One region of the Sphingopyxis kveilinensis genome, then DNA from elsewhere that is predicted to be linked to it. Evidence: predicted binding sites of a transcription regulator. Region 1 holds the regulator's gene; the other holds the start of a gene.
What was found. The regulator LexA, encoded in region 1, represses DNA repair genes until DNA is damaged. The targets are predictions, from matches to a motif close to GTTCCNCNCTTGTTCT.
Positions count from the first base shown of each region.

Region 2: the regulator LexA is predicted to act here: its motif matches at 1,922-1,937, upstream of VSX77_RS15040 (PA0069 family radical SAM protein).

Region 1 covers NZ_CP144683.1:2,515,032-2,518,440, forward strand. Annotated here, with positions in the region: gene VSX77_RS11890 (ComEC/Rec2 family competence protein) at 1-1,380, shown strand, start outside; gene lexA (transcriptional repressor LexA) at 1,334-2,014, opposite strand; gene glp (gephyrin-like molybdotransferase Glp) at 2,089-3,279, opposite strand; gene moaC (cyclic pyranopterin monophosphate synthase MoaC) at 3,276-3,409, opposite strand, start outside.
Region 2 covers NZ_CP144683.1:3,201,385-3,204,793, forward strand. Annotated here, with positions in the region: gene VSX77_RS15035 (long-chain fatty acid--CoA ligase) at 1-813, shown strand, start outside; gene VSX77_RS15040 (PA0069 family radical SAM protein) at 810-1,898, opposite strand; gene moaB (molybdenum cofactor biosynthesis protein B) at 2,044-2,568, opposite strand; gene VSX77_RS15050 (lytic transglycosylase domain-containing protein) at 2,558-3,409, opposite strand, start outside.

The DNA of each region.
Region 1 (3,409 bases):
GCAATGCGGCGGAGCGGGCTCGCGCACCTGCTGTCGATCAGCGGGCTGCACGTCACCGCGGTCGTCGGTTTCGCGATGCTGCTGACGATGCGGCTGCTGGCGCTGAGCCCGCGGCTCGCGCTTGCAGGGCTTGTCCTGCCGCTCGCCGCGGCGGCGGGGGCGCTGGCGGGCGGGGGCTATACCTGGCTCGCCGGGGCGGAAGTGCCGACCTTGCGTTCGTTCATTGCCGCGCTGCTCGTGCTCGTCGCCTTCCTGATGGGGCGCGAGGCGCTGACCCTCCGGCTCGTCGCGGCGGGCGCGTTGCTCGTGCTCGTCTGGCGGCCCGAGGCGCTGGCGGGGCCGAGTTTCCAGCTGAGCTTTGCCGCGGTGACCGCGATCGTTGCACTCCACGAAAGCCGAACGATGCAGGCGTTCCTCGCGCGCCGCGAGGAATTGTGGCTGTTGCGTCTTGTGCGAGGCGTCGCTGGCTTGCTGCTTACGGGCCTGGTCGTCGAGGTCGCGCTTGCGCCGATCGCGCTGTTCCATTTTCACAAAGCGGGGCTGTACGGCGCGCTCGCCAATGTCGTCGCGATCCCGCTTACGACCTTTGTCGTCATGCCGGCCGAGGCGCTGGCGCTGCTGTTCGACAGCGTCGCGCTCGGCGCGCCCTTCTGGTGGGTCTCCGAGCAGGCGCTGCGGCTGCTGATCGCGCTTGCGCACACCGTCGCAAACGAACCCGGCGCGGTGACGACGCTGCCCAGCTTTCCGCCATGGGGCTTTGGTTTGGCGCTATTCGGTGGGCTCTGGATCCTGCTCTGGCAAACAGGCTGGCGCCGATGGGGGATGTTCCCGCTCGCGGCGGGCGCCGTCGTGCTGCTCGCGCAGCCGCGTCCCGACCTGCTCGTCACCGGCGACGGGCGGCACATCGCTGCGGCCCTGCCCGACGGCACCTATGCACTGCTTCGCGACCGCGCCGGCGACTATGTCCGCGACAGCATGGCCGAAGCGGCAGGAATCGACGCGCCGCTGGGCACGCTCGCCGATCTCGATCATGTCGAGTGCAACCGCGATTTCTGCCGCTGGGTTCAAGGCGAGGGCGCGGCGCGACGCGTAATCCTCGCGTCACGCGGAGGCGACCGGGTGGAGGGGGCGGACATGGCCGCGGCGTGCGCCGCCGCCGATGTCGTGATCAGCGACCGCTGGCTGCCGCGCGAATGTGTCGCCCGCTGGATGACGATCGAGCGCGACAGCCTGACCGAAACGGGAGGGCTCGCGCTCTATCTTGGCGAAAGGCCCAAAGCGGTTGCTGCGTTACGATCCGGCGCCGAGCATCCGTGGCGCCGCCCGCAGCAGGTCAGTGGTAACGACGAAGCAATCCCGACAAACGCCCTTGCACAATGACGCGCTCGGCGGGGTAGCGCTGCGGTTCATAGGCGCTGTTTGCCGGATCAAGCCGGATCATCGTGCCTTCGCGGCGGAAATATTTGAGCGTTGCGTCTTGTCCGTCGACCAGCGCGACGACGATGTCGCCTTCGCGCGCCGTGCTCGCTTTCTGGATCAGCGCATAATCGCCGTCGAAAATCCCCGCCTCGACCATCGAGTCGCCCGACACCTCGAGTGCATAATGTTCGCCCGCGCCAAGCAGCGCGGCGGGAACGGCGAGATTGTTATGATCCTCGAACGCTTCGATCGGAACACCCGCGGCGATCTTTCCATGCAGCGGAACCTCGATGATGTCGTTCGCTGCGATCGGTTTAAGCGCGGGAGGCGCCTTGCGAAGCGGGACGATGGTGTCGCGGTTGTTGCTTCCGGACCTCGCGGCTTCGGGCAGCTTCAGCACCTCCAGCGCGCGCGCGCGGTTGGGCAAGCGCCGGAGGAAACCCCGTTCTTCCAAGGCACTTATCAACCGGTGGATGCCCGACTTCGACTTGAGACCCAGCGCCTCCTTCATCTCCTCGAACGATGGCGAGATGCCGCTCGCATCGAGGCGCTGCTGGATGAAGTGGAGCAGTTCATGCTGCTTCGCGGTCAACATCGGTCATTCTCCATGAAGGCCTGAAGCCTCAGGCCGGACATAGCAGGAACGATAGTGGAACAAAGCGGAACTTGTCAAGCGATCGCGATATAACCCGCGACATCGCCCGCGGCCTGCGCCGGCGCGTCGATGTCGCGGATCAGCAATGCATTGGCCGCGGCAAGGGGGAGCGTGCGGCCGCTGTCCTGCCCTACGAGTGGAGTGATCTGCCCGCGTTCGATCCGAGCGCGCAGATAGTCGCGGCGTGGTCCCCCCGCGTCCAGCGGTGTGGCGAGCGGGGCGCGCTGCACCGCTGGTAACGGCGCGCGCGCGCCGGCGAGGTGGCGGACAAGCGGGAGGAGGAACAGCGTCGCGGTGACAAAGGCCGACGAGGGATTACCTGGCAGGCCGAGCAGGATCGCCTCGCCCAGCATTCCGGCGATCAGCGGCTTGCCGGGCTTCATCGCGATCTTCCAGAAATCCAGCCGACCGCCCGCGTCGTCGAGCGCATCGCGAACATGATCATGATCGCCGACCGACGCCCCCCCGACCGTAACGATGATGTCGTGATGCCGCGCCAGCTCGCTGAGCACCCTCGCAAGTGTCGTGCGGTCGTCGCGGACGTGGAGCGGCTGCACGGGTGCGGCGACCTCGCCCGCAAGCATCGCGGCAAGCATCACGCCGTTGCTGTCGGGGATCTGGCCGGGGCCGAGGATGCGGCCGGGCGCGACCAACTCGTCGCCGGTGGTGAGGATTGCGACGCGCGGACGGATGCCGACGGTAAGCGCAGCCGCGCCGCTCATCGCCGCGGTCGCAATGGCGCCGGGCGTCAAGCGTGATCCTGCCCTAAGCAGCGCGTCGCCTGCCGCGAAATCGGCAGCACGTACGCGGATGTGGCGCCCTCGGCTGCGCGGCCCGTCGCCCGTCAGGATCAGCCGGTCGCCGTCGCGCGCGACATCTTCCTGCACGATCACCGTATCGGCGCCGGGCGGGACGGTCGCGCCAGTGAAGATGCGCAGTGCCTCGCCGACGCCGACCGCGCTGTCGGGCGCCGCCCCCGCTGCCACCTCGCCCGTCACCGTCCAAGGGCCGGGCAGGTCGTCGAAGCGGATTGCATAACCATCCATCGCCGACAGCGCCGCGGCAGGCTGGTCGCGCTGCGCCACGACATCGGCGGCGAGATAGCGGCTATGCGCGTCGGCAAGCGCGACCGTCTCCCTGGCGAGCGGCGCGCGCAGCTCCAGCAGACGCGCCTGCGCCTCCTCGACGGGAAGCAAGGCGCTCATTCGGCGCGCCAGTCGCCCGAGCGGCCGCCGCTCTTTTCGAGAAGGCGGATGTCGCCGATCACCATCGCGCGGTCGAGCGCCTTGGCCATGTCGTAGAGGGTGAGCAGCGCGACCGAAGCGGCGGTCAGTG
Region 2 (3,409 bases), 690 kb from region 1:
GGGGTGCCGACCGTCTGGCTCGCGATGTTCGCGCATATGGATGCGACGGGCATGGATTACGGCGCGCTCCATCATGTCATCATCGGTGGGTCGGCCGCGCCGCGTGCGATGATCGAGCGCTTCATGAAGGCGGGCGTATATGTCGGTCATGCCTGGGGGATGACCGAAACCAGCCCGATCGGGACGATGGGCAAGCGGCCGTGGAACTGGGACGCGCTGAGTTTCGATGAGCGGGTCGACATCATCTGCCGCCAGGGCTGCCCGCCGTTCGGGGTCGAACTGCGCATCGTCGATGACGAAGATCGCGAGCTGCCGCGCGACGGCCAGACGAGCGGACGGTTGCAGATCCGCGGGCCGTGGATCATCCAGCGCTATTTCAAGGCCGATGCCGACGCCGCCGATGCGGACGGTTGGTTCGATACCGGCGACGTGTCGGTGATCCATCCCGACGGTGTGATGCAGATCACCGATCGCGCGAAGGACGTCATCAAGTCGGGCGGCGAATGGATCAGCTCGATCGAGCTGGAAAATGCCGCGGTCGGGGCACCCGGCGTGCAGGAAGCCGCCGCAGTCGGCGTCTATCACCCTAAATGGGACGAGCGGCCGATCTTGCTGATCGTGAAAAAACCCGGCGCAGATGTGAGCGAGGCGGCGATCATCGACTATCTGAAGGACAAGGTCGCCAAATGGTGGCTGCCCGATGAGGTCGTGTTCGTCGACGAATTGCCGCACACCGCCACGGGCAAGATCTTGAAGCGCCAGATCCGCGATGACTATAAGGACTATACGCTGCGGTCGCTCACGGCGGCCTAGAACAGCTCCATCTGCCCGTCGCGCTCGGGCGGCCTAAACAGGTCCGAGCGGAGCGGCGGAAAGCTTCGGTCCATGCCATGCGCGCGGGCGGCGCGTTTGACGCGCTGGCGGATGAGCTGCGGCCAAACGCCTTGTCCCTTCATTCGCGTAAAGAAATTGGGGTCGTTGTCGCGTCCGCCGCGAATGTCCTGAACCATATGCATCACCTTGGCCGCGCGGTCGGGATAGTGTGCGTCGAGCCAGGCGCGGAAAAGCGGAGCCACCTCATAGGGCAGCCGCATCAATATGTAGGAGGCGCGGATTGCGCCCACATCCGCCGCCGCGGTCATGATCGCCTCGATCTCGTGGTCGGTGATCGCCGGGATGATCGGCGAGATATTGACCTGCGTCGGCACACCCGCGTCGATCAATGCACGGATCGCGGCGAGGCGCCGCCGCGGATGTGGCGCGCGCGGTTCGAGCGTGCGGGCGACCTTCGGATCAAGCGTGGTCACCGAAATCGCGACGCCGATCAGATTGTCGCGCGCCATCGCCGCGAGCAGATCGATGTCGCGCAGCAGCCGGTCTGACTTGGTGGTGATGAGCAGCGGATGGCGCGTTTCGGCGAGCACTTCGACGATCGACCGCGTGATCCCCCATTCGCGCTCGATCGGCTGATAGCCATCGGTGTTCGTGCCGATCGCAATCGGAGCAACTTTGTAATTGGGCTTTGCCAGTTCGTTGCGCAGCAGAGCCGCGGCGTCGGGCTTTGCGAACAACCGGCTTTCGAAATCGAGGCCGGGCGATAAGTCATGAAAGGCGTGTGTCGGACGCGCGAAGCAATAAATGCAGCCATGTTCACAGCCGCGATAGGGGTTGATCGAGCGGTCGAAACTGATGTCGGGCGACTTGTTGCGCGAAATGATCGTTTTGGGATGCTCGACCGTCACCGTTGTGCGCAAGGGTAGAGGTGCACCGTCGATGTCCTCGGCCAGATCGAGCCAGTCGCCATCGGCCTCGCGATCGAGTGAGCCCGTGCGCGTGGGGCGTGCGTTGGTCGGTGCGCCGCGACCGGAGATCGGGGGTAGGGGCTTGGCGGGTTCCACCGAGCGAGTTTATCGGCTCAGCAGGAACAAATAAAGAACAAATATCGTCGCCCCCGCGAAGGCGGGGGCCCCTGGCCGCCTTTTCCTACGCCGCTGCGTAAACCGACAACGGCCCCCGCCTGCGCGGGGGCGACGGCCCTATCGGCTATTCCATCAACCGCGGCATCAGATCGACGAAGTTGCAGGGCTTGTGCCGACTGTCGAGCTGGCTCGCCAAAATGCCTTCCCATGCGTCGGTAACTGCGCCGGTCGAACCGGGAAGCGCAAAGATATAGGTGCCGCGTGCGACGACGGCGCAGGCCCGCGATTGGATCGTCGAGGTGCCGATCGTCTGGTAGCTGAGCCAGCGGAACAGCTCGCCAAAGCCCGGAATATCCTTGCCGTCGAGACGATGCAGCGCCTCCGGCGTCACGTCGCGGCCCGTAAGGCCTGTCCCGCCGGTGGTTATGACGACATCGACCTCCGGGTCGTCGATCCAGTTATGAAGGCGCGAAACAATGAGGTCGGTCTCGTCCTTAATAATCGCGCGCGCGGCGAGGATATGTCCCGCGCCGGTGAGCAGTTCCTCGAGCTTGTCGCCCGAGCGGTCTTCGGCCGCGCTGCGGCTGTCCGAAATCGTCAGGAGAGCGATGCGGACCGGCGTAAAGGCAAGACTTTCGTCAATCGGCATTGGCCAGTCCGCCGCTCCATGTCAGGCGCGCGCGGTCCTTGCCGTCCGGAAAACGCGGCCATTTGCCTTGTGCGAGCGCAATGCGGCTGTCGGAGGGTTTGCCTTGCTGCGCTTCGTACATCCAATAGTTGCGCAGGACGATCCCGACATAACCGCGCGTTTCCCAATAGGGGATCGATTCGATGTAGAGCAGCGGGTCACCATTGTCGCGGATCTCGGTCTGCCAGCGCGCGATCGGCGCCGGGCCGGCGTTATAGGCGGCGATCACCTTGGGCAGCAGGCCGCCCGTCGCAGGCTCGCGGCTCAGATATTGCAGGTAACGCTGGCCGAGATCCATGTTGACCGAAGGTGTCTTGAGATCGCCGAGCGCGGCGACCGCGCCTTCCCAACGCACGACGTCGCGCGCGGTGCCGGGGCGCACCTGCATCAGGCCCGTCGCGCCCGCGCTGCTGACCACCGCGCGCTGGAACCGCGATTCCTGGAGCGTATGGGCGAAAACGAGCGCGGGATCGACCCGCCAGCCGCCATTGGGTTCCCATTTCGGTTGCGGATAGCGTGCCGCAATCGCGGGCTTGCGGCCATTCGGGGTATTGTGCGCCAGATAGAGCTGCGTTTCGGGCAGGCTTAGCGCGCCGGCCATCGCGATGAGCTCGTTATGATGGTCGGGATTGCCGATGCGCGCCTGGTGGCGCAGCGCTTCGCCCGCGTATTTTTCTTCGCCGATCTCCGACAGTGCCATCGCGATACGGACATTGGGCAGGCCCTGAAGCGTCCGCCAGGCACTGCGATCGGGTCGCAGCGTCTCGCGCTGGCTCGTTGTTTCGACGCCGAGCGTTTCGGC